DNA from 2 places in the Kyrpidia sp. genome. Region 2 is predicted to be linked to the other one. Evidence: riboswitches for the same ligand, from Rfam matches in the RefSeq annotation. Region 2 holds a riboswitch; the other holds the start of a gene.

Region 1 (15,245 bases), on a different contig from region 2:
GAACCACTGGGTAGAAAGCGTCGAGAGTACGGCCGTAAAGTTCGATCCATTTGTCCCACACATCGTAGGGTGTCACGGAGTGCTCGACCGGATAAAGTGGCGCGACCTTATGATGTCGCAGGATTACCTCTCCATTTGGGTCGATCACAAATCCTACATTAAAATACATGCCGGGGAAGGCCTCGTGCCGAGCCTTGGCCTGGGCCATGATATAAATGTTCCAATGCCTGGCGACCTCCCCGAGATACTCCGTTTCCGGCCCAGGAATATCGATGGCCACCTCTTCTGCGAATTTCACATGTTCCGTGTCGAAAACCTCATCCGTAAACCCTTGCAGCGCGCCTTCTGGAATGACCACCAATCGTACCGGCAAATCCATGCCGGATAACCAAGTAGCCGCAGCGATCATCTCGCTAATGTGGTCCAAATTCCGTCGGATTTCCGCGCGCTTTCTGACCCCATAGATGGTCGGGACCAGCCCAACCGCGGTATACGGTTCTACCATCGCACAGCCCCCCTGTGAATGCTTGACCTTTGTTTGTATCCTATCATTTACATCATGTCTGAGTGGATTATAACACGAGGTGTGATTGATGGCCGTCAAGGTCGATACGTTTTCCCCGCTTCATGTTTATCCAGCCGTGGTTTCAGACATAATCACCCGCTGGCGCTTCCTCAACCGGATGGCCGACTCGATCTTGGCGATCGCCCACGAGCCCGAGATGAGCAAGGTCGTGTCCCACAGGAGATCGTACGTAAACAGGTGTTTGACAAGTTCGTTACGACCTTCGGCAAGATAGGGAATTGGAAACTGGATCACCGCCAGGGTGCCAACCCATAAAGCGAATTCTGCAAGCCGAGGACCACTATCCAACCCATCGACTGATCTGAAACCGCGAACACGCAGGCCCCGCACAGCCACAGCCCCGTAAACCAACCAATAACCGGCCAAGACCCATACCGAAGACGGGAACCAGTCTCTTTTCGTGTCACTCCAGACAGAAAAGCGGTGGGTCAGGGTCTTGGCGGGCATCCCGGATGACCGCTCGTAATTGCCGAGGTATGGCGGCCGCATCGCCAGGGCGGCCCGGTGACTCTGTTGCATCGCCTCGATGAACCGGTCGGGATGGGTGAGATAAAATCCAGCGATTTGGGTCCAACCGATCTTCCTGTAAAACCGCTCCCTGAACTCTCGCCCGCGAACATCGATGGGATGGCGGTCAAAATACGATGTTCCAGCCAACACGGCCAACCTGGCGTCGAGATGGAGCGACTGGAGATCCTGGACACGGGTCGCCGGATTCACCAGAATACCGTCGAACACGCTGTGGTACAGGTTCGCATAAGCGAAGGCCCGGGGCGTGAGGGCATAGGAAGCAGTCGCGGCCCCAACCACGACCGCCGCGCAAAGGACGGATGCGACCCGCCACAACCGGTCCTGCCTCAGATGTGCCAAGCGCACCGCGAACACCCCGAGAACCAGGGCCAAGGGCGCCATTTGTAGCTTGGCGGTGCCAAAAGCGACAGCAGCGGCGCCAAAGGCCACAAGTCCCCAGATTCTCGGCACCGGCCGGGTCAGTAAATCTAAGGTAAAAGCCAGGAGAAACATAAAAGAAACAAAAGAAACGGCTTCGCTGTACAAAGAGCGGCAGTAGGCCAGATAAGCGACATCGCAGTACACAATGATCCCTGCCAGGGCGGCGAACACTGTCGCCCACGGGGGCAGGACGCGGCGCAGGGCGCCTAAGGTGAAAAATGCGGCCACGGCCAGCAAAGCCGCGTAAAAAACGGCGAGGACCGACAGGTCGAACAGCGGGCGGCCGTATAACCATTGGCTGACGGCGATGGCCGGCTGTAGCAACAGAGCGAGGGAGGATGGGTACCAGGCGTGACCGCCTCCCACCACGCCGAAATACCGGTTGACCCAATTAAAATAACGCAGGTGCGGGTCAGTGGTGGTGAACGCCAATCCCACCTCGGGTTGGTACATGATGCGCTCAAAATCCCCGTTGTTCGCCATCCCGATCGCCGGCGGGGCGAGGAGAATCCCTGTCGCCAGGACGAAAACGAGGATGGCATATCCCCCGTCCACCCCCCGGGAAAACCGCCGCACTAACTGCGACGCATGGCGGGCAAACTTCAGGGAAACGGCAGAAAACAATGCGGCTGGTCGACCCATGGTCCTCGTCGTTCAACGTTCCTTTCTCGATCTGACGTACGGCACACTCTGAAAGTGTACCATAACAATGCGAGAAAGGGCGAGACAGAAAAATGGCGCCCGAAGGCGGCACCTGCCCGATCTTGAGACCCTGTCCCGATCTCAGGTCAGACCCAGCCCCGGGCTTTCATCGCCTCGTACACCCGCTGCATGGCGATCATGAACGCCGCCGTGCGGAGGTCCACCTGATGCTGATCGGCCGTTTGCCGGACTTGGCGATAGGCTTTCACCATGGCCCGCTGGAGGCGCTGGTTGACTTCGTCTTCACTCCAGTAGTCGTTGGTCAGGTTCTGGACCCATTCAAAATACGACACGGTGACGCCTCCCGAATTTGCGAGAATGTCGGGGATCACCATGATGCCTTGGTCGTGTAGAATCCGGTCCGCTTCAGGGGTGGTGGGGCCGTTCGCCGCCTCGGCGACGATCCGGGCCTTGATCCGCGGGGCGTTGGCACCGGTGATCACGCCCTCCAGGGCGGCGGGAATGAGGATGTCCACGTCGAGTTCCAAAAGCTCGGAGGAATCAATGCGCTGGGGACCGTAATCCAACAGGTTGCCGGCTTCCTTGGCCTGGATCACCCGAGGCAAGTCCAGGCCCGACGGATCGTACAGAGCCCCCTTGGAATCGCTCACCGCCACCACTTTGCATCCGAGATCCGCCAAAAGTTTCGCCGCCGTGCGCCCGGCGTTTCCAAATCCCTGGACAGCTACTGATGCCCCTTGCAGTTGGAGCCCGATATCTTTGGCCGCCTCCGCAATGGCGGTGACACAGCCCCGGCCGGTGGCGTCGCTTCGCCCCAGAGATCCGCCGATGACCACGGGTTTTCCGGTGATGACCCCCGGGGTGAAGGTGCCGTGTAACCGGCTGAACGTGTCCATCATCCAGCCCATCACTTGGGGATTGGTGTACACATCCGGGGCGGGTATGTCTTTGTCGGGGCCCACCACCTGGGCCACTGCTTCCATATATCCACGGCTCAACCTCTCCAGTTCTCCTTCGGAAAGGCTGTGGGGATCCACCGCAACCCCGCCTTTCGCCCCGCCGTAAGGCAGTCCCGCGACACCGCATTTGAAAGTCATCCACATGGACAAAGCCTTGACCTCGTCGAGAGTTACTCCGGGATGAAAACGGATGCCCCCTTTGGTGGGGCCGATGGCGTCATTGTGCTGAACGCGGTACCCCTCAAACACCCGGATCGTCCCGTCGTCCATCCTCACGGGAAAATGAACGATGAGCGCTCGTTTGGGCCTCTTCATGATCTCTACGGCGTTCCGGGGAATCCCGAGATGCTCGGCGGCTCGTTCGATCTGCTCCTGCACCATTTCGTACGGGCCTTGAGCATGGGTTGACGAGCGGGGCAGGGATAGCGACACGTCCACTCCACCTTCTTTTCCTGAAATTTGTGTTTGCGATTCTTACAGTATAACGTGACCCAACAGCACACTCAAGATGGCCATCAGAATTGTCATTGGACGTTCGCGGATCTGCCTCAGAGATGGACCGCGAGGATTTGTTTTTCTGTCAATGGTTTTCTGATACTGTATACATGGAGAGATGGTGGGAAAAACGGGAGATGCGGAGGCGGGAATGCGATGACAAGGGTCATTCTGCGAGACGGGCGAGCGGCGGAATTTCGACCCGCTCGGCCCTCAGACCGGGACACGGTGCGGCGTTTGTTTCAAACTGCCTCTCCGGAGAGCCTCTATTTTCGTTTTTTTCACGTGATCCGGGAGGTTCCCGATGAAGTGATCGAGGCCATGGTTTCCGCCGATGGCGTGAACGATGCGACCCTTCTCTGCATGGCCGGGGATCAACCCCTCGGAATCGGCACGTACAACCGCGTGGATGACGAGACCGCCGAGGTGGCGTTCTTGGTGGACGACCATCTGCACGGAAAAGGCATCGGGACGCTCTTATTGGAACACTTGGCGGAAATCGCTTGGCAAAACGGTTTCCGATTTTTTGAGGCCTATGTGCTGTACGATAACGAAAAAATGATGGGCGTTTTTCTGTCCAGCGGCTACGAGATCCGGAGCGAACATCAGTCGGGGGTCGCCCATCTCGTTCTCAAGCTCGCGCATACTGAACGGATCCGAGCCTTGCAGGAAACTCGGGAAAAATTGGCCACCGCTGCTTCCCTCGCCCCCTTTTTTCACCCCACCACTTTAGCGGTGGTGGGAGCATCCAGAGACCCGAAGGGCCTCGGCCATGTTTTGTTCCGGCACATCCTGGAGGGCGGATTCCAGGGAATCGCCTACCCCGTGAACCCCGTGGCTCGCTCTGTAGCCGGGGTGCGGGCGTTTCCCAGTCTGCAGGAGTTGCCTGAACCGGTGGAATTGGCGGTGGTGGCGGTTCCCCCCGACCAGGTTTCTCCGGTGGTGGACGACTGCGTGAAAACTGGAGTTCGGTCGGTGATCATCATCACTTCGGGCCTGCCCGAGGAGGAAGAAAAAGGGGTCCCCACCCCGGCGGAGTTGGCGGCCCGCTTGCGCCGGGCCGGGGCACGACTGCTCGGTCCGAACTCCTTGGGACTGGTGAGCACGGACCCGAACGTGCGGCTCAACGCCAGCTTTGCTCCCCGATTCCCCCGGCGGGGGGCCCTCGCCATCGCCAGCCACTCCGGGGCGCTGGGAATTACCATTTTGGAATATGCCGGCCGTATGGGGATCGGTGTCTCGAGCTTTGCCAGCATGGGGGTCAAGGCGGACGTGTCCGGCAACGATCTACTACAGTACTGGGAAGATGACCCGGAAACCGACATGATCGCCTTGTACCTCGAGTCCTTTGGAAATCCGCGGAAGTTCTCCCGGATCACCCGGCGGATTACCCGCAAGAAACCGATCGTCGCGGTAAAAGGGGCGAGCACCGAGGGCGGGACCGCCGTGTCTTTAACGGGCTCGGTGCTGCCCCGGGCCAGGGACGTGCTCGTGGATGCGCTTTTTCGCCAGGCGGGTATCATCCGGGTCAATACGCTCCAAGAGATGTTCGATGTGACGGCGCTTCTGGCCTCGGCGCCGCTCCCCCGGGGAGACCGGGTGGCCATTGTAACGAACACCGCGGGCGGGGCGGTGATGGCCGTGGATGCCTTGCACAACGAGGGATTGCGGATGGCGGGAACCCCGGTGGATTTGGGGACTGTGGCCCTGGCCGACGGGTATCGCAAAGCCCTGCCGAAGCTGCTGCACGACCCCGCCGTGGACGCCGTTCTGGTACTGTTTACCCCTGTCGGGGTTTCGGATGACCGGGAAGTCGCCCGGGCCTTGGCGGAGGCCCTACGGGAGGCGGCGTCGGACCCGGCGGTAGGCGACTTCACCCCCAAGCCCGTCGTGGCCAATTTTCTCATGACCGAAGACAATTTTGTCCACGCCATCGACGCCGGTGTCCAGCGGATTCCGGTGTACCCTTTTCCGGAACAGGCGGTACGGGCTTTGGCCAAGGTGGCCGCGTATGGGGCCTATCGGCAAAAACCGGTGGGGCGGATCCCGGATTTGGAAGGGGCGGACACGGGCCGGGCCCGGCAGATCATCCGCGGGCATCGACCGGATGCGGCGGAGAGGGCCCGGGTGGTGGAATGGATGCCCCGGGAGCTTTGCAATGAGGTGCTTGATGCCATGGGGATCCGGCGGAGTGTGGGGGTGGCCGGGGCGGCGATGTGGTTTTCTGTGACGGCGGAGTTGGACCCGCTGTTTGGCATGATCTTATTTGTCGGTTCGCCCTCCGCCCGCACGGTGCGGATCACGCCCCTCACAGATCTCGATGTCCAGGACCTGTTGACGACGGTGGCCGGCCCCGACGGGCCCCCGGCGGACTCCCCGGCCCGTCACGCGGCGGCGGACATTATCCTTCGGGTCTCCCGCTTGGTGGAAGAAGTCTACGAGATCACCAAAGTGGCATTGACAGATGTCGGCGTGTCCGAAGATGGATGCTGGATTGGCGACTGCCAAATCGCGGTGGGAAGACGTCAAGACGCGGTGGGTGGCCAGGCCGGTTGACACTCTGGTTCGATGCCGTACCGACGGCAGATTCCCCACAGGGTGTCCCCCCGCCTGACGATGTCTATCTCCACCCAGATCCCTCTTTCCCTTCAGTTCCGGCCATTTCGATCTCGTTCCAACACAGCCTATTCCAGGGAAAAAGGCTGGGTGCCTGCCTCGAACGGGTGAATGATCCCCTTGGTCAAGGCGAAGACTACCATCGGAGTAAAAAACCTACAAGGGGGACCGCCGATGACCCGTTTTAACGAAAAAGATGTAGAGCAATTCCTGGCCTACGTCAAAACTGAACTGCGGCGCGTCGAAACGGCTGCCGGCACTCTTGCCATGATTGAGCGGAACCACCACCAGCGCTTAAGCGACTATGACGACGTCGTACTCAGGGATATCGCCGTGGAAGAAGATAGTGCCGCTAAACGCCTCGGGGCCATCAAAGAGATGTGTCTCGCTGCCTGTCAGCGAATCGACGACCTCCTCCAAGGCCACGTTCGTCCAGAGGCTGTCGCTGCCGGGGAGGGGAGGGAGGAACGTGCTCCGGTTCATTGAGAATTGGATGCGTTCCATCGTCAATGAAATGGTCGACAAGGCCCTGACCCGAATTGTGCGGGATCAGTACACAGAGAACCTTTTTGAAATGGTTCCCGTCACAGGAAAGATGGGCCCAGTATCCATGGCGGAAACGGCCATGCGGGCCACCCAGGGTGCAGCCCCTTCCCGCCCCCTCGGCAGTCCGGTGCATTTTTCGCCTTGGGAAAAATTAATTTTTAACCCGGTTCATTTGACACGCCTCCCGACTCCGGAAGAGGTGGGAATCGAGACGGCGACGGTGATTGGTCCGGCGGCCAGGTATCCCCTCACCCTGTCCATTCCCATTGTGATCGCGGCGATGTCCTTTGGAGGCGCCTTGAGTAAGCGGGCAAAAATCGCTCTGGCCAAAGCGGCCTCCCAGATCGGCACCGCGACCAACACCGGCGAGGCGGGGCTCCTTGAAGAGGAGCGGGAAGCGGCGGACCTGCTGATCGGCCAATTCAACCGGGGCGGATGGATGAACCGACCCGAACAGTACAGACGCCTGGATGCCGTTGAGATTCAACTGGGACAGGGAGCCCAGGGGTCGGCCTCCCAAAGGACGGCAGCCCACAATATTGGGGAGGATTACCGGCGGGTCTTTGGCCTGGCCGAGGGGCAATCCGCCGTCATCCACTCCCGACTGCCCGGAGTTGACCGGCCTGAAGATTTTGTGGCCCTCGTGCAGCGCCTCCGGGCTGAGACCGGGGTTCCGGTGGGGCTCAAAATCGCCGCCACCCATCATCTCGAAGAAGAGATGCAGATCGCCCTGGAAGCCGGGGTGGATTTTATCACCATCGACGGGGCCGAAGGAGGCACTCACGGAGGGTCGCCGACCCTGCAGGACGATGTGGGTTTGCCGACTTTGTTTGCCGTTTCCCGGGCTGCGGATGTCCTGGTGCAAAAAAAGGTCCGGGGTCGAGTGAGTTTGCTGGCGGCTGGAGGTCTCATCACCCCCGGGCAGATGCTCAAAGCGCTGGCCCTGGGAGCGGATGCGGTCTACGTGGGAACGGCGCCCCTTTTTGCCATGGTGTCAGACCAGATGGTGGAAACCCTGCCTTTTGAGCCGCCCACCAGTCTGGTGATTTATACAGGCAAGCTGACCGATCAACTGGATGTGGACAAAGGGGCTCACAATGTCGTCCGGTTTTTGCACGCCTGTATGCACGAGATGGAGAGTGTGGTGCAATCCCTGGGGAAGACGGCGGTGGCCGATGTGGGCAAATCGGACCTCACGGCCCTCGACCCCTTTGTGGCTTGGGCGGCGGGCGTATCCTGGGGCTGGGTGTCCCCCCAGCGCCAGGCTGGATTGTTTGGGGCCCGAACGGTGGAGGGGGCGCCTTGTTTCCCCGCACGGCCTCCACTACAATGGGAAGGAGCGCAAACCGGTCCGGCACCGGGAGGGTTGCAGTAACGGGAGTGGGGGGAGAGGAGTATGCTGCGGGTTTTTGTCATCCTCGGGAGTATTGGAGCTTTCCTCTCGGTGGCGCTGGGAGCGTTCGGCGCCCACGGGCTTCGCGGGAAGATTTCTGACGCCATGTTATCGATTTACCAGACGGGGGTCCATTATCAGTTTCTTCACTCACTGGCCCTGATCCTGGTGGCGATTCTGTCCGAACGGCTGTATGCGACAGGTCTTGTCGCGGGAGCGGGAATCTTGTTTGTGGTGGGGATCGTGTTGTTTTCCGGAAGCCTGTACGCCCTGACCTTGAGTGGTGTTTCCTCCTTGGGTTTCATCACTCCCTTTGGGGGACTCGCCTTTTTGGCGGGCTGGATTCTGCTGATTCTGGCGGCGATTCGGGGAGCCTGAATGGCGCCTGGCACCACCAAAAATCCCCGGGACGGGCGACTCGCCCGTCCCGGGGACCCAACAACATTGCAGGGCCGGCCCCCGGCTGATTTTAGGCTTTGGTCGCCACGGCCAGGACTTGATCCAGGAGGACGGCTTCCGGGACAGCGCCTTCGATGGAGTCCAGGTCGTTGATGACCGTCTTTGGCACGCCGTATACGTCGAAGCGGTTTGCCCAGTCGGGGAACTCCGTAGCCTCGATCATGTGACCGCGGATATGGGCGTTCTCGAAGGCAAACTGATGGGCCAGGTGTACGGCGCTCGGGCAGTACGGACAGGTCGGGGTGACGAAGACGTTCAAGGTCACGTCTTGGTCGATGGTGGCCAGTTTGGTTTTGGTCTCTGCTTTCAGGCCCGAGTCGCCCCGGGAGATCATGAGGATCGCTTCGAGGAAGGCGGCGAACTCGTAGCCTGCCGGAGCGCCGTAGAAGCGAATCCCGTAATCCTGTCCGGATCCGCCGAGGATGGCCAGAGTGGGCGCTTTGTCGACCCCGATCTCCTTCGCCTTGTCTTCGTCGGTGTACAGGTTGAACACTTCCAGGGTGAGCTTGTCGGACAGGTCGGCGACTTCCTGCAACAGATCTTTGATCTGCGGGCAGGTCGGGCAGTCAATGGACGACTCAAAGAAGCGCAGAACGACAGGTTCGGTCATCGCGGAGAACCGCTCCCGAATCTTTTGCCGATCTTTTTCCGGAATCATCACAGTTACGCACCTCCGTATGCACTCCGCATTGATGCGGTGTACCCGTAAGGGTATTATCCGCTTTTAGTGGCCAGGTGTCAAGGCGACGGGTACCATCTATCTTTCAGTATGCACGTTCCGCACCAAAATCACCAGAGGGTGAGACCACATAATTTCTCCGAACCAAGGTGGCCGGGCTCCGACCAAGGAGGGATTGTATTGACAAAGATCCAGTCGCCGTTTGAAGACTATGTCCGTCGCATCCAACATTTTCAGGAGGCGCTGTCCCTCATGGCTTGGGATCTGCGGACCGGGGCGCCGAAAAAGGGGGTGGAAGCCCGGGCGGAGGCCATCGGGACCTTGTCGGACGAGGTGTTCGGCCTGATGACCTCGTCGCGAATGGGAGAGTTTCTCGAAGCGTTGGAGGCGAGGGCCTATGGGCTAGACGGGAGAACCGCCGCCCTCGTTCGGGAGTGTCGCCGGGAATACGACCGCAACCGGCGCATTCCCCGGGAGCGATACCGAGCTTTTGTCGTGCTGACGGCGAAGGCGGAGTCCGCTTGGGAAGATGCCAGGAATCGGAATGATTTTGCCCTCCTTCAACCGTATCTCGAGGAAATCGTTGCGATGACCCGGGAGTTCGCCGGATACTGGGGCTACGAGAAGGACCCCTACGATCCCCTCCTCGACCTCTACGAACCGGGGGTGCGCACAGCCGAGATCGACCCGCTGTTCGCGACGCTGAGAGAAGCCACCGTCGCCCTGGTGGGGGAGATCGCCGAGTCTGGGCGAAGGCCCGATCCCGGGGTTTTCGCTCGTCCGGTACCGGTCGAGACCCAGCAGAGAATCTGTCGATGGGCGCTCAAGACCATCGGGTATGATTTTGACCGGGGGCGCCTCGATGAAACGGCCCACCCCTTTCAGATCACGTTGAATGCCGGAGATGTGCGGGTAACCACGAAGTATATCGTCGAGGATTTTCGCAGTGCGTTGTTCAGTGCGTTTCACGAGGGTGGTCACGCGCTTTACGAGCAGGGGATCGATCCGGACCTAGCGGGAACCCCCCTTTACGCCGGAGCATCCCTCGGGGTCCATGAGTCCCAGTCGAGGTTTTGGGAGAATGTCGTGGGCCGCAGCCGGGCCTTCTGGGAGCACTATTATGGCGAACTGACAAAGAGGCTGGGTCCGGCGTGGAATGATTTGGATATTGAGACGTTCTATGCGGGAATCAACGATGTCCGTCCCTCTCCCATTCGTACCGAGGCGGATGAGGTCACCTACAACCTTCATATTCTCTTACGCTATGAATTGGAACGGGCTCTGATCTCCGGGGATTTGAAGGTGGCCGATCTGCCGGAGGCCTGGAGGGAAAAGACCCGGGCGCTTTTGGGGTTCGAACCGAACCGGGACGCCGACGGTGTTTTGCAGGACGTGCACTGGGCGTCAGGGAGCTTTGGTTATTTTCCGACTTACACATTGCGAAACGTGTATGCGGCGCAATTCTGGGAGGCCATGGATCGGGACCTGGGCGGCTTCGACCGGCGGCTGGCCGAAGGGGATGTGGCGGCCGTGCGGGAGTGGTTGAGGGAAAAAGTTCACCGGCCCGGGAGGGAGCTGCAACCTCACGAGGTGTTAAAGAGGGCGACGGGCACCGACCGGCCGGCCGCCGAGCCCCTCCTCCGGTACTGGCGTGAGAAATTTGGCCCTCTGTACGGGCTATGACAGGGGAGCTTTGGGGATCATGCAGGTCAAAACGCTCATGGACGCCCTTCCCCGGGATACAGTACAATGAGGGCGCGGAGGGGTCGGAGCAGGTTGGAATCCGCCCCCTGCGCCGTGAGTATGCCTGGGGGGGCCTGAGGGTGCGACGAAATCCCGTACGAACGGAGCTGCGGATCCGGCGGGTACCGCCGAATCCGACCCGACGTTGGCTGAAATATGCCGCGAACACGATCACGGCCGCCAATCTGTCCCTCGGGCTGTTGTCGGTACTGTTGTCGTCCATGCATTTGTTTCACTGGGCTGCCGTGGCGTTGATGGTGGCGGTGCTGTTTGACCGCCTGGACGGCTCCACGGCCCGGCGGTTGGGGATTGCAAGCGATTTTGGCCGGGAGCTGGATAGTCTGAGCGACCTGGTGTCTTTCGGGGTGGCCCCGGCGCTCTTGGTGTATACCCAGGTGTACATGGAACATCTGCCGCTAGTGGGTGGGGCGTTGTCCATGGTTTATGTGCTCTGCGGCGCACTGCGGTTGGCTCGGTACAATGTGCAACGGTTCAGCGGGGGCTTTCTCGGGGTGCCCATTACGTTTGCCGGCGGTGTGCTCGGGTTGCTCAGTTTCGTCTCGAGGGATGTACACCTTCTCGGGTTTGCGGCGGCTGAGATTCTCTTGTCTGCGCTCATGGTGAGCAAGATTCCAATTAAGAAATTCTAAGGGATGAGACGCGATCGGAGGGAGCGGGCTTGAAAGTCTTGGTGACCGGGGGGATCGCCGGTCTGGGTCGAGCCGTGGCTGAGCGATTGGCCCGGCGCGGCCATGACGTGGTGGTGACCTACCGGCGGGATCGCGCCGAGGTGGGAGAGCAGTCCGACGGAGGTCTCAAAAAGACGCGGAGTCTTGGTGGTGTGCGGGCGGTTCAATGTGACGCAGGGTCCAGGCAACAAGTGGATCGGTGGTTGAGCCGGGAACACGATTTTGACTGCTGGATTCACGCGGTTGGACCGTTTCGGGTCAAACGGACGCCTCTGGCGGACACCGCAGCCGGGGAGTGGGAGGAGCTCGTCGCCGGCAACTTACATAGCGCGTACTGGCACGCCCGTTGGCTGATTCCCCACATGCGGGGAAATCATTTTGGGCGGGTCATTACCTTTGGGTATCCCCAGATCGAGGGCGGGATGCCTTGGGAAGGGCGGGGGGCGTACGCTGGCGCCAAGGCGGGGTTGCTTTCGTTTACCCGGACTTTGGCCGCGGAAGAAGCCCCCTACGGGATCACGGTCAACATGGTGTGTCCCGGAGATATCCGAGATCCATTTAAAGAAGGGGCGATCGTCGACGCCAGAAACCAGGCGGGTTTGTCCACGGTAGGTTCTACACCCGCCGGTCGACCCGCCACTGGAGAAGACGTGGCCCGGGTGGTTGAGTTTTTGTGTCATCCAGATTCGGACATGGTTACCGGGAGTGTGATTTACGTGACCGGAGGGGTGCAGTATTTTCCCTTCACGTATTGATGGGGCCAAATGGTGTCGATGGTGGATATTTTTGGAGGAGCGCCGGGATTCACTTTTGCGAACGTGATTTTCGTGACGGTGGGGTGGGATGATCAGCGGGTCCAAACAACGTATGATAAACCGATGGCCCAAAGGGGACGGGAGAAGTGCGGCCGCGGTGCCGGATGGCGGTCCGCACCCCCTGTAAACTGAGCCCAAGTACGAGTCCTGCGAGCAACCAAAGCCACGGTTTGCGGTGGGTCATTCCTCTCCCTCCGGTTGGATATCGTGAGTGCAAGGATGGCGGTTGACTGAGCATATATTGTGCAGAGCTGCAGAATTTATTTGAAGGGCGCCGATGAGCGCGTCACGCCGTGGTGTCGGCGGAATTTTCAACAGAAACCGGCGTTGCTGTTTGTGCGGGATTGGCATACAATAATGATGTGCCCCGGGGGGGTCATGATGCGCTGAGTTCCGGACAACGGAAGCGGGGGACCCAGGACTTTGGGGTGAATCCGGCCAAGGCCGGTAGGGTGGCTCTCGACCCGAACCCGTCAGCTAACCCCGTAAGCGAAAGGAGAGTGGGTGGGTGTTGCAGGAAAGGGTCAAGGACCCGAGGTGTGTTCGGGTGTCGATCCGGCTGGGGGACGGACATGTTCCGTGGATCCGGCTCAATGAGAGGCGATTCGAATTGCCTTTTGGGTCGATCCGCTTAGTGGCGCGTTTAGTCGGTGTGAATTTGAGAAACAACCCCGACCTGCGGGAAGTGGAGGTCGGGAATCCCCACGGCTTGCGGGGGAAAGCCGACATCGGCTCCGTCATTGAGGCGCTTCGCGAAGTGATCCTGGCCAGCGGTCGATCCATGGAGTTTTCCGCCATGTTGGGCGTCTAGGGCGAGAACGGCGCCGATTCGGATACAAGCGAGACAGAATCGGGGAGGCACGTAAAAGGGACCGCTTGCTGGCGGTCCTTTTTATAAGGGATCACCTCGGCGAAAGAGGGAGAGGGTCGACATGAACCACGTCCGGTTCCATGCCATCACGGGGGATCCAATTCTATACATCGATCACCGACGGAAACCCAATGGCTACATCGATGGGCATTGTCCTTTCTGTCATCCCTCTGAATCGATTAAACAGGTTTATCCTGTGGGGGATGACGCCATCAGTGTGTGGGATAATCTATACCCGGTAGTGCCGGAAGGGATGGCCCAGGAATTGGTGGTGGAGAGCCGGGTGCACGACCGGATGCTCGGCCAACATTCTGCAGAGGCCATTGCCGTGCTGCTGTGGGTCATCCGTGAGCGGATGAAACATTTATACGACCACCCCGGGGTCGTATACGTATCCATGTTTCGCAACTGGGGAAGACAATCGGGGGGTACACAACCGCATCCCCACAGTCAATTATACGCTCTGCCCTTTGTCCCTCCGGCCATCGAGCGGGAGCGGGAGGGGTTTCAAAGGCTGCATCGGGCGGGTTGTTGTCCGATCTGTCGCGAGATCGACGGGATGGTTCCCGAACGCCTGGTGGCCGAGAATGAATGGGCGATGGCCTTTGCCCCTTACGCCTCGATGCACCCTTTTGAAATGTGGGTGACTCCCCGGCGCCACGTGGGGGCTTTCGAATCGATACCTGACGATGTCCTTACGGGTATGGCGGCGGTATTGCACCAGGCGGTGGGGGCACTGGAGAAGGCTATTGATGGACGGGCATACAACATTATTTTGTGTCACGACCGGGACGAGGATTATCACCTTCGCTTCTTGGTGTTTGCGCGGATTTTCACTTCCTCGGGATTTGTCATTGGAACCGGGGCGGGGATCAACGGGCTGGATCCCGAACGGGCCGTCGCTTTGCTTCGAGGCGTTTGATTTACGATACTCGGGTATGGTAAGATAGCGCCGAAGGTGGTGAACCGGTTGCACGGGTACGCCGATGTCAAGGACGAGCTGATCCAGCGTCTCCGCCGAATTGAAGGACAGGTGCGCGGGGTTCAGAAAATGATTGAAGACGATCGGTACTGCGTAGATATTCTCACCCAGTTGGCGGCCATTCGAGCGGCTGCCAACAAAGTCGCACTGACGGTGCTTGAAGCGCACACCCGTGGGTGTGTAACCCGGGCCATTCAGTCGAACGGCGGGGAGGAAGCCATCACGGAACTGATGGAAGCCGTTGAGTTCTTTACGAAATAAATTTTTGGGTGGAGGTCGGAAGCAAGTTGGAGACAAAAGTCCTGCATATAAAAGGTATGTCCTGTAGTCATTGTGTACACGCCGTGAAGTCGGCCTTGTCTGCCTTGGCCGGAGTTCACGAGGTGGATGTGGATCTTGATAAGGGTAAGGCATTGGTGAAGTTCGACGGATCCAAGGTGGGAGAACCTCAATTCCGCGAAGCCATCGAAGAGGCCGGGTACGAATTGACGGGTATGTCGGACCACTAACAGCGCCGACCCAAAACTTCACAAAACCTCAATTGTAGATCGGGGAGGAATGGCGAAAGGAGGACCCGGGGTGGTGCGAGAAAGTCGTCGGTGGGTGCAAGGGCTGATCCTCGTGGCGGTGCTGATCCTCGCTGCAGGATGGGTGCATCGAGGGCTCGGCGGCCACCCTTCGCCCAACCCCGGGGACTGGTTCACTCACCTGAGGGGTTTTGGTTATATGGCCTGGGGGGCGGCGGCCGCATTGGTCGTCGCCCACGCTGTTTTTCCGTACGTCCCCTTCGTGGTCCTG
Region 2 (15,245 bases):
AATGTCATGCCGGAGGCCCCATCTGCAACAGGAGGCTGTGAGTCCCCCAGGAGGCCACGGCCAGAAACGCCGCGAGTCCAAAATAAAGAACGCCATAACCGATCCGCGAGGAGACCGGGATCCAGATGTCGGGCTGATTGCGCATGCGCCAAAACTCCAAAAAGCCAAAGATCAGGATGAGAAACAAGATCAGATTCGGCCTCGTCACTGCGATCGCCGCCGCCACCGCCAGTCCTGCGCCCCACAACTTGCGATGAACCGCCCGGACCACCCTCCCGCCGTCCAGGGGATAGACAGGTAAAAGGTTGAACAGGTTGACGAAGAATCCCACGTAGGACAAAAACAGCATCAAGATTGAACCCGTCCACCCATACCATAACCAGCAGATCGCCGCCCCCACGGTGCCCGCGATCGGCCCAGCGATCCCGACAAAAGCGTCCTCCCGGGGATCGGCGAATTGCGTACGCAGGCGGATAAATGCCCCCAAAAACGGAATGAAATAAGGGAGGGACGCCTCGCCTCCCTTTATGCGGATCGCCACCACGTGACCCATCTCGTGCACAAACAGTAACAACACGAATCCGATGGCAAAAGGCCACCCCAGAAATACAGCGTAGGCCACGATGGTCAGGAGCATCGTTAAAACCGGCCCCTTGGCCAGAGCCAACAGTTTAACGAGCGCCCACAATTTCGCCCCGAATTTCCCAAGAATCAGAGCGATGGCCGCAAATATGCCGGCCGTTCGCCGTTTCATGAACAGACTCATCCTTTCCGCGGGCGCGAACCACCCACGCTACCAGTATACCATCCCCTTTCTTGTCACGGCAGTCTGCCCTCTTGAATCAACTTTCGCTGGCGGTCGAGTAAGAAGCGGAGGAGAGTGTCAAGATGCCGCTCGTCCACATGCAAAAACGTGCAGGCAATCCGGCTTCTAGAAGCCAGCAGCGGCTCCACCCGCACCACCCTCGCCCGAACCGGCAGCTGCAAAGCGGGCAACTCCAGAGTCAGTTCCAACTCATCTCCTGGCTTGAGGTTCGCCTGGGCAATGAACAAGCAGCCGTTGCCACTGAGATTCACACATCGCCCCTTGTGATCGTCCCATGTTACGGGCACATCCACCGGGACCCGAAAATACTGCCGACGCCGCTCTCGCTCCCAGCGCTGGGGCATCTCCAACTCCAATAGCTCGGCTTTCCCGTGAACCCGGCCGGTGACCCGGGTCGTGGCCACATAACAGTCCCCCTTCCGGGGAAAAATTCGCACCCGGATCTCCGTCTGGTTTTTCAATCCAGCCACATTGGGCCACAGGACCCAAAATTTATTGTCCTGGATATCGTACACCACCGATTCGAACTGCACCGTCTCTTCGCCTGCCTGATATTCCCCGTGAACTTTAAACCCTGGTTTGATCAAGAAAAATTCCTCCCGCAGTGCCCCCCTGGCTCGTTGATCCATATTCTTTGATTGAACTATTCATCAACGAAGCCGGGAATTCCTCTCGGGCTTCGCCAAAAATTCCCCCATCAAAGCAAAAAGCCGAGCGCCTCGCCCGGCTTCTGCCAACCATTCGATCTGATTTCGCACTGCCGGCCCCCAGAACGGGGCCGAACAGGCACTCGACAAAGTTAAACCTCCTCTGGCCCGGTGGGCGAATTCAAGCCACTAGCCGTTCCGGTTGCCCGAGAGCCTCACATACGGCGCTCAGAAATTGTGCCGCTGGACCGCCATCCACCGCCCGATGGTCGAAGGTCAGGCTAAGGGGCAGTCTTTGCCTTTGTACAATCCCCTGATCGCTCAAAACAAGATACGGCTCCGCCCGGCCCACACCCAGCAGACCCACCTCTGGCGGGTTGAGAATTGGTGTGAAGAACTGTACCCCGTAAGTCCCCAGATTGGACACCGTAAAGGTTCCCCCGGTCATCTCTTGGTGCGTTAATCTCCCGGCCCGGGCCTTTTCTGCCAGACAGGCGGCTTCCCGGTGAAGCTCCTCTAAAGTGAGCCGATCGGCGTCGACGATCACCGGCACCAGCAGTCCCTGGTCAGTGTCCACAGCAACCCCGAGATTGACCCGGGACTGGCGCGCCGGGCCGTCGTCTGTCCAGTGCGCGTTGATATCCGGGTGATCCCTCAGCGCCAGTACCACCGCTCTTAGCACCCAATCGTTTAGCGACGCCTCCGGCGCCCACCGCTTTCGCCACTCCATGAGCCGGGTGATGTCCGCCCAGGCCATCTCCGTCAATTGGGCGGAACCCTGGAGACTTTCCATCATCCTTCGGGCGATGGTCCGCCTCACCCCCCACCCCGGGCCCTGAGCCAGCCGGGACGAAGATGAGACCGCCTCCCCAATTGCAACCTGACGCACCTGCACCCTTTCGGCATCGGCCACCGTCGGCGCCCGATGGCCGGTATCCGGGGCCCCGTCCGGCCCCTCTTCACGCCCCACCGCAGCGGCCCGGCGGACATCGTCTTCCGTGGGGCGGCCGCCGGGCCCAGTCCCTGCAATGGCAGCCAAATCCACCCCCAGTTCCCGGGCCAATCGACGAACACGGGGCGAAGCGGGCACGAAGCTCGGCTCCGGCTTTTCCTGCACCTTCTCCGGGGGCACCGGCGCTTCGGCCGTCCCCGAAAACGAAGGGGCCATACCGGTCTCGCCCGCCGATGCCGCCTCGTCAACCACTGCCAGCACTTCCCCCACGGCCACCGTCTCGCCCCGCCGTTTAAGAATCTTGGTCACCACCCCGTCCACCGGGGCGGTTACTTCACTCACGGCTTTCTCGGTCTGGACTTCCACCAGGACATCCCCGGCTTTGACAGAGGCTCCTTCTTGAACGTGCCAAAACACCACCACACTGTCGTATCCTTCCTCGCTGGTTTTCGGCATTCGTACTTCCATGTCTAGTCCTCCCAATGAGGTGATGAATCGGCTACGCCTCCCGAATCAATTCCCGGGCCGCCCGCTCAATGGCGTCAACCCCGGGGAGCACGAAATCCTCTAAGGGGTCACTGTAAGGAATGGGGACATCCGGGATCGCCAATCGCCGAACGGGGGCCTCCAGTTCGTACAATGCCCGCTCAGCCACCGTCGCCGCCACTTCTGCCGTCATCCCATACGACAGGTAGTCTTCGTCCACGACGAGCAGGCGGTGGGTTTTCTTGACCGACTGCACCAAGGTGTCCCGGTCCAAGGGGGCAAGAGAACGCAGATCCACGACCTCCGCCTCGATTCCGTCGGCCGCCAGCCGCCCGGCCGCCCGAACGGCGTAATGGGTCATCATTTGAACACCCACGATGGTCAGATCTCGGCCCTCCCGCACCACCTTCGCCTTCCCCAAAGGCACCGTGTAGGGTTCGGCGGGCACTTCGCCTTCCGATTCTGGAATGGGGTCCATCCACCCCAGCCCTTGCAAAGATTTGTGAAACATGAACAGCACCGGATTGTCGTCCCGGATGGCCGAGATCATCATTCCTTTGATATCATAGGGCGTTGACGGGGCCACTACTTTCAAGCCCGGAAGGTGCGCAAAAGTCGCGTATAACGTTTGGGAATGTTGGGCAGCGTCGTTATAACCGCCCCCCACCGCCGTCATCAACACCATCGGAACTTTAACATTCCCGCCTGACATGTAATGGATCTTGGCCATATGGTTATAGATCTGGTCCATGCACACCCCGAAAAAGTCCACGAACATCAGCTCGGCGATGGGCCGCATCCCCTCTACCGCGGCACCGATAGCCGCCCCGATGAAGCCAGTCTCAGAAATGGGCGTGTCCCTCACTCGATCCGGGCCAAAGCGGGTGAACAGCCCTTCGGTGGACCCGAAGATCCCCCCGTATTTCCCAACATCTTCCCCCATGACGAACACCCGGGAATCCCGCTCCATTTCCTGAGCGATGGCCTCCGCCAACGCCTTTGACCCCGTCAACCTTCTGCCAGTCGTGGCCGTCAACTTCGATCCCTCCTCATTCTTTCTCAACCCGTCGCGCCAAACAACAAATACCCTTCTCCGGGGGCGGGCCGATCCTCGACCTTTTAGCCTTCCGAGGTCTTCGCGAATACGTCTTCGAGAGCCTCTTCCCCCCGGGGCCAGGCGCTGTCCCGGGCAAAAGTGTAGGCCTCATCCACTTCCCGCTTCGCCTGGGCCTCCCACCCGGCCAACTCTTCTTCCCCGGCGATCCCCTGCTCGACCATGTACCGTCTTAACCGCTCGATGGGGTCTTTTTGCCTCAAATGACTCACTTCGTCCTTTTCCCGGTACACTTCCGGATCGCCCTGAAAATGACCGAGATACCGATACGTTTCGATCTCGATGAGGGTAGGGCCCTCCCCGCGCCGCGCCCGGGCCACCGCTTCTTCAGAGACCCGGTACATTTCTAAGGGATCATTGTCTTTGACCAGGGCCCCGGGTATCCCATAGGCGGCGGCACGAACGGCATTATTGGCCACAGCCGTCGATTTCGATTTTGGCACTGAAATGCCGTAGGCATTGTCTTCGATCACCACAATCACCGGCAACTTCCAAAGAGCCGCGAGATTTAACGACTCATGAAAAGCCCCAGAATTCGCCGCTCCCTCCCCGGCAAAAGCCACCGCCACCCAGTCAGTGTTGTTCATTTTGTTGCTGAGGGCCGCCCCCACCGCCTGGGGCATCCCCGCCCCCACGATCCCGCTGCAGGAAAATTTCACCGTGGGATCGAACAGATGCATGTGCCCGCCCTTTCCTTTTCCAAGCCCGGTCTCCCGCCCGAACATCTCCGCGGTCATGCGCTTCAGATCGACCCCTTTGGCAATGGCGTGGTGATGAGGCCGATGCGGGGCGGTCACCGTGTCGTCCTTACGCAGGTGCGCACAAATCCCCACGGCTGCCGGTTCTTGACCCGCCGCCAGATGCATTTCTCCGGGCACCGTCCCGGCTCCGATGTTAAACACGGGCATCTTACCTTCGGTGTACACCTTCACCATCGTTTCCTCAAAATACCGGATTTTGACCATCGTCTCGTACATCCACGTCAGCTTGTCCGCAGGAATGGCCACCCGGGCTCCCCCCTTGTGGAAAAATCAACACCTTCCTCAACATATGCAAAAAACATGCCGGCCTATGCGCCGGCTGACCAATCGTCAAAATTCGCCTGAGATCCCCCGGAATTTTGCCCGTAAAACCTTCTGTCTGACCGCTTCCGGGAATGGCCCATGCAACGTCTCACCTGTCCCATCCTGTTCCGCCTTGTTTCAACCACCGGTACAGGGTGCTTCGGGAAACCCCCAGCCGCCGGGCGGCGGCGGACACATTGCCGCGGGTGTTCTGAAGGGCATCTGCCACTGCCTCTTTGCGACTGGGGATATTCCTTCCGGGCATGGCCCCGGTTTTATTTTCAGCGTCCAAAAATGAAGTCAACCCCTCGGGGCCGATGATCCGCGAATCATCAAAAACTGATGCACAAACCATAACATTTCGTAGTTCACGTATATTCCCTCGCCACGGGTAGTCCTGGAGCAGGCGCAATGCTGCGGGATTCAATTTTTTGCCCGTACCGGTCGTATCCAGCAAATATTGCGCTAAATCAGGGATGTCCTCCTTCCGCTCCCGCAGCGGCGGAACGTGAATCGGAAGGACATGAAGGCGGTGAAACAAATCTTCCCGAAACGCCCCCTGGCGAACGAGTAACCCAAGATCCCGGTGTGTAGCAGAAACCAGCCGGACATCCACCCGGATCTCCTCCCGGCCGCCAATCGGTCGAACCGCCTTTTCTTCAAGGACTCGAAGCAGGGCGAGCTGCATTTGTGGAGGCATCTCCCCAACCTCGTCTAGGAACAAAGTTCCTCCTTCAGCAAGCCGAAAAGCCCCGGGATATCCCCCTTTTTTGGCACCGGTGAAAGCCCCCTCCTCGTGGCCAAACAATTCACTTTCCAGGAGATGTTCAGGCATCGCCCCGCAGTTGAGGGCCACAAAAGGGCCACCTCTTCGGCCGCTTCTCCGGTGGATCCACCGCGCAAGAAGTTCTTTTCCCGTCCCCGTCTCTCCCAAGAGGCACACCGGATAATCCACCCGGGCCGCCCGTTCCGCCAAGTCGATACACCTACGGAAGGATGCGCTTTTGCCGATCATCCCCTCAAAATCAACTCCTCCTTCCTGGGTCTCCACCGCTTCGTCCCCCTGTTGGGGCATCCGAGCAATGACGTCCTCCACGTGGGCTCCCATGGTCGCCACGACGCCGAGGAGATAGGGGTGGGCCGATTCCAGCGGGCCAGATAAATTCAACACACCAAAAACGTTCCCCTTCGGGTCGCGGAGAGGCACGGCGGCGCAACACCAGGGGTGTGTCGCCACCACGTAATGCTCGTACCCCGCCACGTAGACAGCGTTTCCGACCTCCAGCGCCGTTCCGATCGCATTGGTGCCCACCGCCGCCTCCGACCAGTCAGCCCCCGGAACAAACTGGATCTCCCGTGCCCTTCGAAGGGTGTCCGGATGCCCGATCTCGCTCAGGATTCGTCCATCCGCATCACAGAATAAAGCGACCATCCGCTGCTCCATCAATAAACCATGAATTTTATGTACCAAGGATTCAACTTCTCGAATCACGTCAGCATATTTGTGACGCTGCAACTCTAAATCCTCTGGCTCCAGCACAATGTCTCCGCGGTCCCGGTATGGATCCACCCCGTAGCGCCGACTCCGCACCCACGATTCGGACACGTCCCTGGATATGCGGTGGGCATCCAGCGTCCCCTCCCGCACAAACCTTTTCCAGGTCCGATACAAAAAGGGCATCTCCATCCTCCCCGTCCCCCCGTTCCGTTCCACCGGACTCATCCCCGGCACAATTGCTCGGCCTCCAAGAACAAAAAATCCTCCGGATGCTTTTTGGCGGCCCCGGCACCGGACGACCACGTCCGCCGTCCGACGGGCCAACCCGGCATCCCGGAGGCCATTGATGAGGCGATACTGAAACCGAACCAACGAGATCGACGTTGAGCCATCGGAAGTTGACATCGTGGGCAAATGGTGGTCAACACACAGGATAAGCATAAGGAGAGAAATCGCGCCCGTAGAAAAGGGCACGCACAAGCCTGCATCAGAATTGCTCGCCTCGTGGCGGATAGGACAAAACGCTCGTGAGGTAATGGCCCAATTCGGTGGCCGTTTCGCCGTCGTCAATTCCAAAATGCTGGGCCACCCGCTGCGGATCTTCGGCGTCGTGGGCATCCATGATGCTCGCCCGCCCGGTTTGTAGGCACATCACAATGCTCTTGCCCATAAAATGTTGGGAATACGTCACTGCCAGATCGAATCGCGTGCCGGCCACATCCAACGTGGCAAAATGAGTTCGGGTATCTTCCGTTTCTGAAAACAAAACGTGCTCACCCATTCCTCGATCCCCCCTTGTCAATGTCTGATGCGCGGAAGGTACCCGACGTTTTGCACGCCTTTGACTTTGCCATAGCGTGTGGCAATCCGGCGCGCCTCATACACGGTACTGCTTCGCGAACGGAGACGCCACGGGGTGGTGGGGAGCCGCAGGGACACAAAAACCCCGCCTATGAGAAGTCCTTGGCCAGGCGGGGCTTTCGCCACCGCTCCCTCCAACGCTTGCGAAGTTAGCTGACGGGTTCGGGTGGAGAGCTCACCCTACCGAGCGGATGAAACATTCTCAAATCTTCTGAGAACAGCTCGCCCGGATTCACCCCACACATGGGTCCTCCGCTTCCACTGGACATGGAACTCAGCGTCTCCGTTTTAACCATCATACATGAAAAAGGGAATTTTGGCAATGAGCGATTCGTTCACAATACGTTCACACAAGGAGGAATCGTCATGCATCCGATACCCGCAGTCCTTCTCTCCCTGGCCGTCGCCCTCGGGGCAGGCTGGTTCCTCGGAGTGCCCTTATGGATTGCCCTCATGATCGGCGCAGGTTCCATTGCCGGGGCCGCCGTCCTTCGCTCCGTCTACCACGGAGTCGAACGCCGCTTCCGGAGCCTCAACCGGCGGTGATTGCCAGGAGCCGGCCAAGCCGGCTCCCCGCCCTCAGCCGTTGCTCAAATGGCGGACATCCTCCAATACCTGCTCCATGTGTCCCTCCACCTTCACCCGAGGATAGATCTTGCGGATCACCCCATCGCCGTCGATGAGGAAGGTGGTTCGTTCGATCCCCATGGATTTCTTCCCGTAGCGGGTTTTCTCCTTGTACACACCGTAAGCCGTAGAAACTGCTGCGTCCTCGTCGGACAACAGCGGGAAGGGAAGCTGATATTTCTCCGCAAACTTTTTGTGAGAACTCGGGGAATCGGTGCTCACCCCGAGGATGACGGCGCCAACTTCGGAAAAAACCTCATGAAGATCGCGAAATCCACAGGCCTCTTTCGTACACCCCGGCGTATTGTCCCGGGGATAAAAGTACAGTACCACCGGTTTTCCGCGAAAATCCGCCAGGCTCATCGTCTCGCCCGTCCCGGTGGGAAGTGTAAAATCCGGTGCCTTCTGACCTTCCTCCACCATCTGGATCCCCTCCATCTCCCCTCCCCGCACTCCTGAGCCCATCCGTTCTGAGCCCGGGCGGGGATGACATCTCACTCGCACCCGCAACTCGGTGTCCAGGCTTTTTCACTGCCAGAATACCATAATTCCCATTCAGATACACGCCGCTCCCTTGCCCCCCGGCCCCGAGTCTCCTACAATGGGGACGAACCCAATGATGCTGATTGATTAAGGAGAGTGCATCATGCCTTCAATTCTTGTCCCATGGATGTTTTTCCAGGGGTTGTCCGACGACCCAGCCGTCGCGGCAGCCGAAGACTGGATAGAAACCAAAAACCCCGAGGTTGCAGCGCCCTGGTTCCGCGCTCTCCTCCACTTTGCCGCGGAAGAAGATCCTATCCCCCTCCCCGCCACCGTCTCCCTATGGCAATCGTACCTCCTTCACCGGCTGTTCTTTTCGACCTTCCCGTCTCCGGATGAGGGGAAAGAATGGCGTCGGGCGCTTCAAGGTGGCCTCGCGGCAGATCTGAGGCGACTGCGCCCTTTGTACCATTTGGATCCCGCTCCGCTCCTCGAATCTTTAGGCCTTAGGCCAGAGGTCTTGTCTCCGGACTTTACTTCGGCTGCCTCGACCGCCCGGGGGGACACCCTGTTAAATCAGTGGCTCAGCGACCGGTTGACCGAGGTGGCCCGGTCTCTGGAGACGACGGAAGACTGGGCGGACCTCGCCGATCTGTTCACCCGGGCATTCCGAAGCATGGGCAGCGGCCCGGCCGCTCGGCACTGGGTATTTAAATGGGAAGGGCCGAGCCGGAGGCTGGTCCCCGTCATCGAGCCCGATCCCATCACCTTGGCAGATCTGGTCGGATATGAGCGGCAACGCAAACAGGTGCTGCAGAACACCGAACAATTCGTCCTGGGACTTCCGGCGAACAATGTGCTTCTTTACGGAGACCGGGGAACGGGAAAATCTTCCCTGGTCAAAGCGCTGGTTCATGAATTTGGCGCTCGGGGATTGCGGCTCGTGGAAGTGGCCCGGCGGGATCTGGGAGATTTCCCGCTCATCATCCGCCTGTTGCGCCGCCGGCCACAAAAATTTATCCTATTTTTTGACGACTTATCCTTCGGCGAAGGAGAGACCTTTTACAAAGACCTCAAGACGCTCCTGGAGGGAGGTGTGGAACGGCGTCCGAACAATGTACTGCTCTACGCCACGTCCAATCGACGACACTTGGTGAATGAACGGTTCAGCGACCGGGGATGGCCAACCCGGGGGGACGAAGAGGACGATCTGCATCTGGAGGACACGGTCCAGGAAAAATTATCCTTGGCCGACCGCTTCGGGTTGACGGTGTCCTTCCTGTCCCCGGACCAGGAACTGTTCTTGGAGATGGTGGGCCACATGGCCAAACGGGCAGGTCTCGAAATCGAAGAAGATTCCCTCCGACGTTTGGCCCTCCAGTGGGAACGTCGGCACAACGGCCGTTCCGGGCGCAGCGCCCGACAGTTCGTGGACCATCTGGCCGGTGAACTGGCCTTGGAAAAGAAAAAGGTGGACCTGAGGTGACGAGGGGCGCGGCGTTACACCGCGCCCTCTCCGGAGACCACAGCAGTTTCTACACACTATGGCTTGGCGGGGTTTCCCGCTTCACCCAAGCCCGTTTGGGACTCAGGCACTCTTGACGGCCTCTTTCAGGGTTTTGCCCGGCCGGAACACCGGCGTCTTGCCACCGGCGATCTCGATCGTCTCCCCGGTTTGCGGATTACGGCCGGTGCGGGCTGAACGCTCCCGAACCTCGAAACTGCCAAATCCGGTCAGCCCCACACTCTCCCCCGCCTGCAGCGCTTCCTGAATCGTATCCAAGACGGCATCCACCGCCGCCGACGCCGCTTTTTTGGTCAACCCCGATTTTTCCGCCACCTTGGCGATCAAATCCTGCTTGGTCACTGGCCCACCTCCTTCCCGAAAACCCGGCCGGGACCGACTTTTCCGGCCGATTCGTCCCTAGTTTCGCCGGATTTCTCACCGGTCAAACCTGCGCGAATGGCCCCGGGGGATGGATTTCGGAAAGATTCGACCCATGACCCATCATTGTTGGCTGTCCCGAAGGGCCCGCCGCAAGATCTTGCCCACTGAACTTTTCGGTAGCTCTTCCCGAAATTCTACTTCCGTCGGAGCCTTATAGTGAGCCATACGCTCCCGGCAAAACGCGATGACCTCATCGCGGGTCAACGTCACCCCGGGCTTGCACACGACGTAGGCTTTGACTGTCTCCCCGCGGTACGGATCCGGCACCCCCACCACAGCCGCCTCCTGGATGCCCGGGTGGGTGTAGAGGACCTCTTCCACCTCCCGGGGATAGACGTTGAAGCCGCTGGCGATGATCATGTCTTTCTTCCGATCGACAATGTAATAGTACCCGTCGTCATCTCGGGTGGCGATATCCCCGGTGTGGAGCCAGCCGTCCCGAAGGACCTGGGCCGTTTCCTCCGGCCGGTTCCAATATCCTTTCATGACCTGGGGACCGCGCACCACCAATTCGCCGGGCTCCCCGGGCGGAAGTTCCTGTAGACCGGTGGCTACATCCACTATCCGCGCCTCGGTTCCCGCTACCGGCAGGCCGATACTCCCAATTTTCCGCACGCCATGATACGGATTGGTGTGCGTCACCGGACTCGCCTCAGTCAAGCCGTAACCCTCGAGAATCTTCCCCCCGGTTTTCTCTTCAAAAGCCCGAAGGACCTCCACCGGCAGCGGTGCGGACCCGCTGTTGCAGATGCGAATCGAGTCGATTCCGTATTCCCGGGCCTTGGGATGGCTGTTGACCGCCACATACATCGTGGGAACACCGGGAAACATTGTGGGCTTTGCCGTCTTGATCGCGTCCAGGACCTCGTCGAGCTGAAAACGGGGCAACATCACCAGATTCGCCCCCACAGCGATGCCCAAATTCATCCCCACGGTCATGCCGTACACGTGAAACAGAGGCAGAACGAGCAGAATCACTTCTTCCCCGTCCCGCAAACCGTCACGAAAATCCGCCAATGATTGGTGAACGTTAGCAACCAGGTTGCGATGGGTCAACATCGCCCCCTTGGAATAGCCTGTTGTTCCCCCGGTGTACTGCAAAACGGCCGTGTCCTCGGGAGAAATGGCCACCGACGGCGGGTCGCCTTGTGCCCCGAGAAGGGCCTCCACGGGTTGAACCCGTTCGGTCGCCGGGGTTTGCACCGGGCCGGGAAACTGAACGAGATACGCCCGCTCGAGGTGGGTTTTCTCCCAAACCGCTTCGACCTTCCCCCACAGCGGTTCATAAGCCACGATCACCTTTGGGTCGGCGTCCACCAGCAGGTGTTCCAACTCAGCCCCGGTGTACATCGGGTTGACCTGGACCACAACACCTCCGACAGCTAAAACGGCGTAGTACGCAATCACATAATGAGGGCAGTTGGGCAACATGATCGCCACGCGATCCCCTTTACGAACCCCAGCCGCAGCGAGACCCACCGCGGCCCGCTGGACCATCCACCACACTTGCTCATAGGTCAGGGTGACATGGTAAAAAGAAATCGCCGGCCGCCCGGAGAAACGCTCCGCACTATCGCGGAGCATTTCCGGTAACGAGATCTGAGGAAATGAAAACGTTCCGCCCATTGTGTCACCTCAATCCCTTGATCAGGAATCCAGTCGGCACATCCCCTTGGGGATCCCTACCAACCGGTCATTCGGACCTCGGCGCGCCGGGCCGGGGAGTTCCGTCACGACACCCGCACCAATTCCCTTCCCCGGAACCGCAACTCTCCGCCCCCTTGCAAGGTGAGAATCAAAAGGCGAAATTCCGGGCGAAACTCGGTACCCACCACGAGCCCGGGGTGAAACTCCAGCCGCCCTTCCACTTGGTTCCCGGGGACTCCCGGGTCGACCACCAAGTACTCCGTCCCGCACAGATCTTCCGCACCGGTCCCCCGGTGCACCGGAAGGATCCCCCGTACCGAACCGGGTCCGCAGGGAATGGAGAAACCCACCTCGGCGGCCTGAAATGCCTGGATGAAGGCATTGACCGCCTCGGGAATCCGACCGCCTTCCAACAATTCGCGGACCTGCTGAACATCTTCCTTTTTCATCTCCACCAATGCGTGGCGTACGGGCACGCTTTTCATCCTCCCCGCCGCTTTGATCCTGATCATCTCATTCGCCGTCTGACCTTCACTTTCCTGCTGAACATTCTGCCGGACCCCGTTGCGCCGTAAGATCCCTTTTCAGTATACTACATATCAATCTGAACCTGCCGAATCAATCTGAAAGAGAGATGTCCGAAAGGAGATCAAGGTGGCTAAACAACGATTAGACCGCATTCTGGCGGAAATGGGCGTGGGATCCCGCCGGGACATCAAAAAAATGGCAAGGTCTGGGTTGATCGAGGTGGACGGGCGAGTCGTCCGGGATCCTTCCTTGCACATTGACCCCGGACAACAGGTACTCTGTGTCGCGGGGCAGCCCGTTCACTATCAGCGCCTTCACTATTGGATGATGAACAAGCCCCCCGGGGTCGTCTCCGCGGTCATAGACCCCAAGCACCGCACCGTAATCGACCTGCTCGATGAATCAGACCGCACTCCGCATCTTTTTCCCGCCGGCCGTCTGGACATCGACACCGAGGGGTTTGTGCTGATCACCGATGACGGGCAGCTGGCCCACGCCATCCTCTCGCCCAAACGCCATGTTTCAAAAACGTACCGCGCTACAGTGCAAGGCCGGGTCAGCGACGCAGACATCGCCGCTTTCGCCCAGGGCCTGATCCTCCGCGACGGCTACCGCGCCCTTCCCGCCCATCTGCAAATCCTCAACGCGGGAGAGCGATCCGAGGTCGAGATCGTCCTTCGAGAAGGCAAATTCCATCAGATCAAGCGCATGTTCGCCGCCCTCGGGAAGCCCGTTCTGTATCTCAAACGCGTCGCCATCGGAGGCGTGCAGTTGGACCCCTCTTTACCTCCGGGAGGCTACCGCGCCCTCGCCGATGACGAAGTCGCCCGTCTCCGGGAGACGGATCCGCGACTTCCCCCGCGCCCCGCCGAATCATAGACCCTGGCCCTGCGCCCATCTTTCACCGAAGCTCTGAGGCTCCCGGGAGCTCATCCCGGCGGACCCCAACCTCCGAGTTCAGCGCGGCATGGGACCGGTATAAACCGACTGGGGACGGATCAACCGATTGTCTGCCGCCTGCTCCAGAACGTGGGCCGTCCAGCCCGCCATCCGGGAGAGAGTAAAGGTCGGAGTGTAGAGTTCCTTGGGGAGCCCCACCGCCCGGAGCACGGCGGCCGCGTAGAATTCCACGTTCGTGTACAGCCGGCGGCCGGGTTTGTACTCTTCCAACAGCCGAATGGCCACATTTTCCACGTGAACGGCCAGATCCAACCACGGGTCATCCCCGGCCACCCGTTTAGCGACGATGGAGAGAGCCTCGGCCCGGGGATCCCGGGTTTTATACACCCGATGTCCGAATCCCATCAAACGCTCCCCGCGCTCCAACAGGCTGCGCAAGTACGGCTCAGCGTTTTCCTTGGTGCCGATGGCCGCCAATGTCTCGTCCACTTCCGATGGCGCACCTCCGTGAAGTGGACCCTTCATGGTCCCGATGGCCGTGGTCACGGCTGAAGCCATGTCCGAACGGGTTGAAGTGGTCACCCGGGCCGAAAAGGTCGAGGCATTCATGCCGTGCTCCGCCGTCAGCACAAGGTAGGCGTCGAGGGCCGCAACGTGTGCCGGGTGGGGCTCCTTACCGAAGAGCATATACAGGTAATTGGCCGTGTGGCTGAGATCCTTCCGGGGCTCTGCAGGCTGCCGACCGTTTAGACGACTATAGCGGTAGGTGATGATCGTGGGGACTTTGGCTGTCAATTCCATCGCCTGCTCGACTGTCGGCGGCCATCCGTAGGACTCATTTCCCACCGCGGAAACGGCCGTGCGAAGCACGCTCATCATGTCCACTCCGGCGGGGATGGCGTCGATGATCGTTTTCAGATAATCGGGCAAAATCCGATATTGCGCCATTTTCGCGTGAAAATCCGCCAGCTCCGCTTCCGTCGGTAATTTTCCAAACCAAAGCAAATACGCGACATGTTCATAGGTGTATTGAAGAGCCAGATCCTTGGCCCAATAGCCCCGGTACACCAGATGCCCCCGTTCTCCGTCGACCAGGGCCAGTTCGGTGTCGGTCACCGTCACTCCCTCAAGCCCTTTGTGGATCGTCAACCCCTGGGTCATGATGATCACTCTCCTTTTTCAAAAAAACACAAGATGTTCATTGATGTATAACACAAGTATAACAGGTTTTACGTCTGGCTCCAATACAGTAAGGACAAGCGCGCTGACCTCATGTTACAGCTCGGGCAGAAGATATAAGACACTTGGTGCGACAAGAAAAGTTTCTACCAGGGGAGATGTCCTTGTCTCGTGTCAGCATTGCCAGGTATAATAATAGAAGTACGGGGCGGCGGTTTTCGCCAGTTTCCGACAATCTCCACAGAGGAGGAGAACAGCCGTTTATGGGCCTGTTCAAACGATTGCGGGATATCAGTCTCGCCAACATTAACGCGATGCTCGATCGAGTGGAAGACCCGGTGAAATTGCTGGATCAGTACCTGCGGGATATGGAAGAAGATCTGCAGGATGCTGAAGAAGCGGTGGCCAAGGCCATCGCGGTGGAAAAGAAACTGAAGGCCCAATTCGAAGAAGCCCAGAGCCTCGCAGAAAAGCGGGCAAAACAG

The links. Region 2 has a riboswitch for cyclic di-AMP ahead of K6T64_RS01890 (DUF3055 domain-containing protein). Riboswitches for the same ligand answer to the same signal wherever they lie in the genome.
Region 1: it holds a riboswitch for cyclic di-AMP, as region 2 does, so the genes downstream of both, K6T64_RS08925 (hypothetical protein) here and K6T64_RS01890 (DUF3055 domain-containing protein) in region 2, are expected to answer to the same signal.

Annotation. Positions count from the first base shown of each region.
Region 1 covers NZ_JAILZZ010000020.1:14,537-29,781, reverse strand. The annotation lists gene K6T64_RS08980 (nitrilase-related carbon-nitrogen hydrolase) at 1-505, opposite strand, end outside; gene wsfD (glycan biosynthesis hexose transferase WsfD) at 632-2,179, opposite strand; gene K6T64_RS08970 (Glu/Leu/Phe/Val family dehydrogenase) at 2,326-3,540, opposite strand; gene K6T64_RS08965 (bifunctional acetate--CoA ligase family protein/GNAT family N-acetyltransferase) at 3,811-6,210, shown strand; gene K6T64_RS08960 (hypothetical protein) at 6,445-6,756, shown strand; gene K6T64_RS08955 (FMN-binding glutamate synthase family protein) at 6,740-8,191, shown strand; gene K6T64_RS08950 (DUF423 domain-containing protein) at 8,213-8,587, shown strand; gene pdo (protein disulfide oxidoreductase) at 8,679-9,326, opposite strand; gene K6T64_RS08940 (carboxypeptidase M32) at 9,528-11,030, shown strand; gene pssA (CDP-diacylglycerol--serine O-phosphatidyltransferase) at 11,171-11,740, shown strand; gene K6T64_RS08930 (SDR family oxidoreductase) at 11,770-12,534, shown strand; cyclic di-AMP (ydaO/yuaA leader) riboswitch at 12,969-13,102, shown strand; gene K6T64_RS08925 (hypothetical protein) at 13,103-13,405, shown strand; gene K6T64_RS08920 (galactose-1-phosphate uridylyltransferase) at 13,527-14,387, shown strand; gene K6T64_RS08915 (metal-sensitive transcriptional regulator) at 14,436-14,708, shown strand; gene K6T64_RS08910 (heavy-metal-associated domain-containing protein) at 14,735-14,956, shown strand; gene K6T64_RS08905 (TVP38/TMEM64 family protein) at 15,027-15,245, shown strand, end outside.
Region 2 covers NZ_JAILZZ010000002.1:76,101-91,345, reverse strand. The annotation lists gene K6T64_RS01920 (site-2 protease family protein) at 5-754, opposite strand; gene K6T64_RS01915 (flagellar brake protein) at 820-1,413, opposite strand; gene K6T64_RS01910 (dihydrolipoamide acetyltransferase family protein) at 1,655-2,893, opposite strand; gene K6T64_RS01905 (alpha-ketoacid dehydrogenase subunit beta) at 2,925-3,947, opposite strand; gene K6T64_RS01900 (thiamine pyrophosphate-dependent dehydrogenase E1 component subunit alpha) at 4,031-5,032, opposite strand; gene K6T64_RS01895 (sigma-54-dependent Fis family transcriptional regulator) at 5,199-6,812, opposite strand; gene K6T64_RS01890 (DUF3055 domain-containing protein) at 7,075-7,368, opposite strand; cyclic di-AMP (ydaO/yuaA leader) riboswitch at 7,572-7,738, opposite strand; gene K6T64_RS01885 (hypothetical protein) at 7,815-7,994, shown strand; gene bcp (thioredoxin-dependent thiol peroxidase) at 8,028-8,498, opposite strand; gene K6T64_RS01875 (ATP-binding protein) at 8,722-10,044, shown strand; gene K6T64_RS01870 (HU family DNA-binding protein) at 10,147-10,425, opposite strand; gene K6T64_RS01865 (long-chain-fatty-acid--CoA ligase) at 10,567-12,132, opposite strand; gene K6T64_RS01860 (hypothetical protein) at 12,237-12,665, opposite strand; gene K6T64_RS01855 (pseudouridine synthase) at 12,808-13,560, shown strand; gene K6T64_RS01850 (citrate synthase/methylcitrate synthase) at 13,639-14,742, opposite strand; gene K6T64_RS01845 (PspA/IM30 family protein) at 15,024-15,245, shown strand, end outside.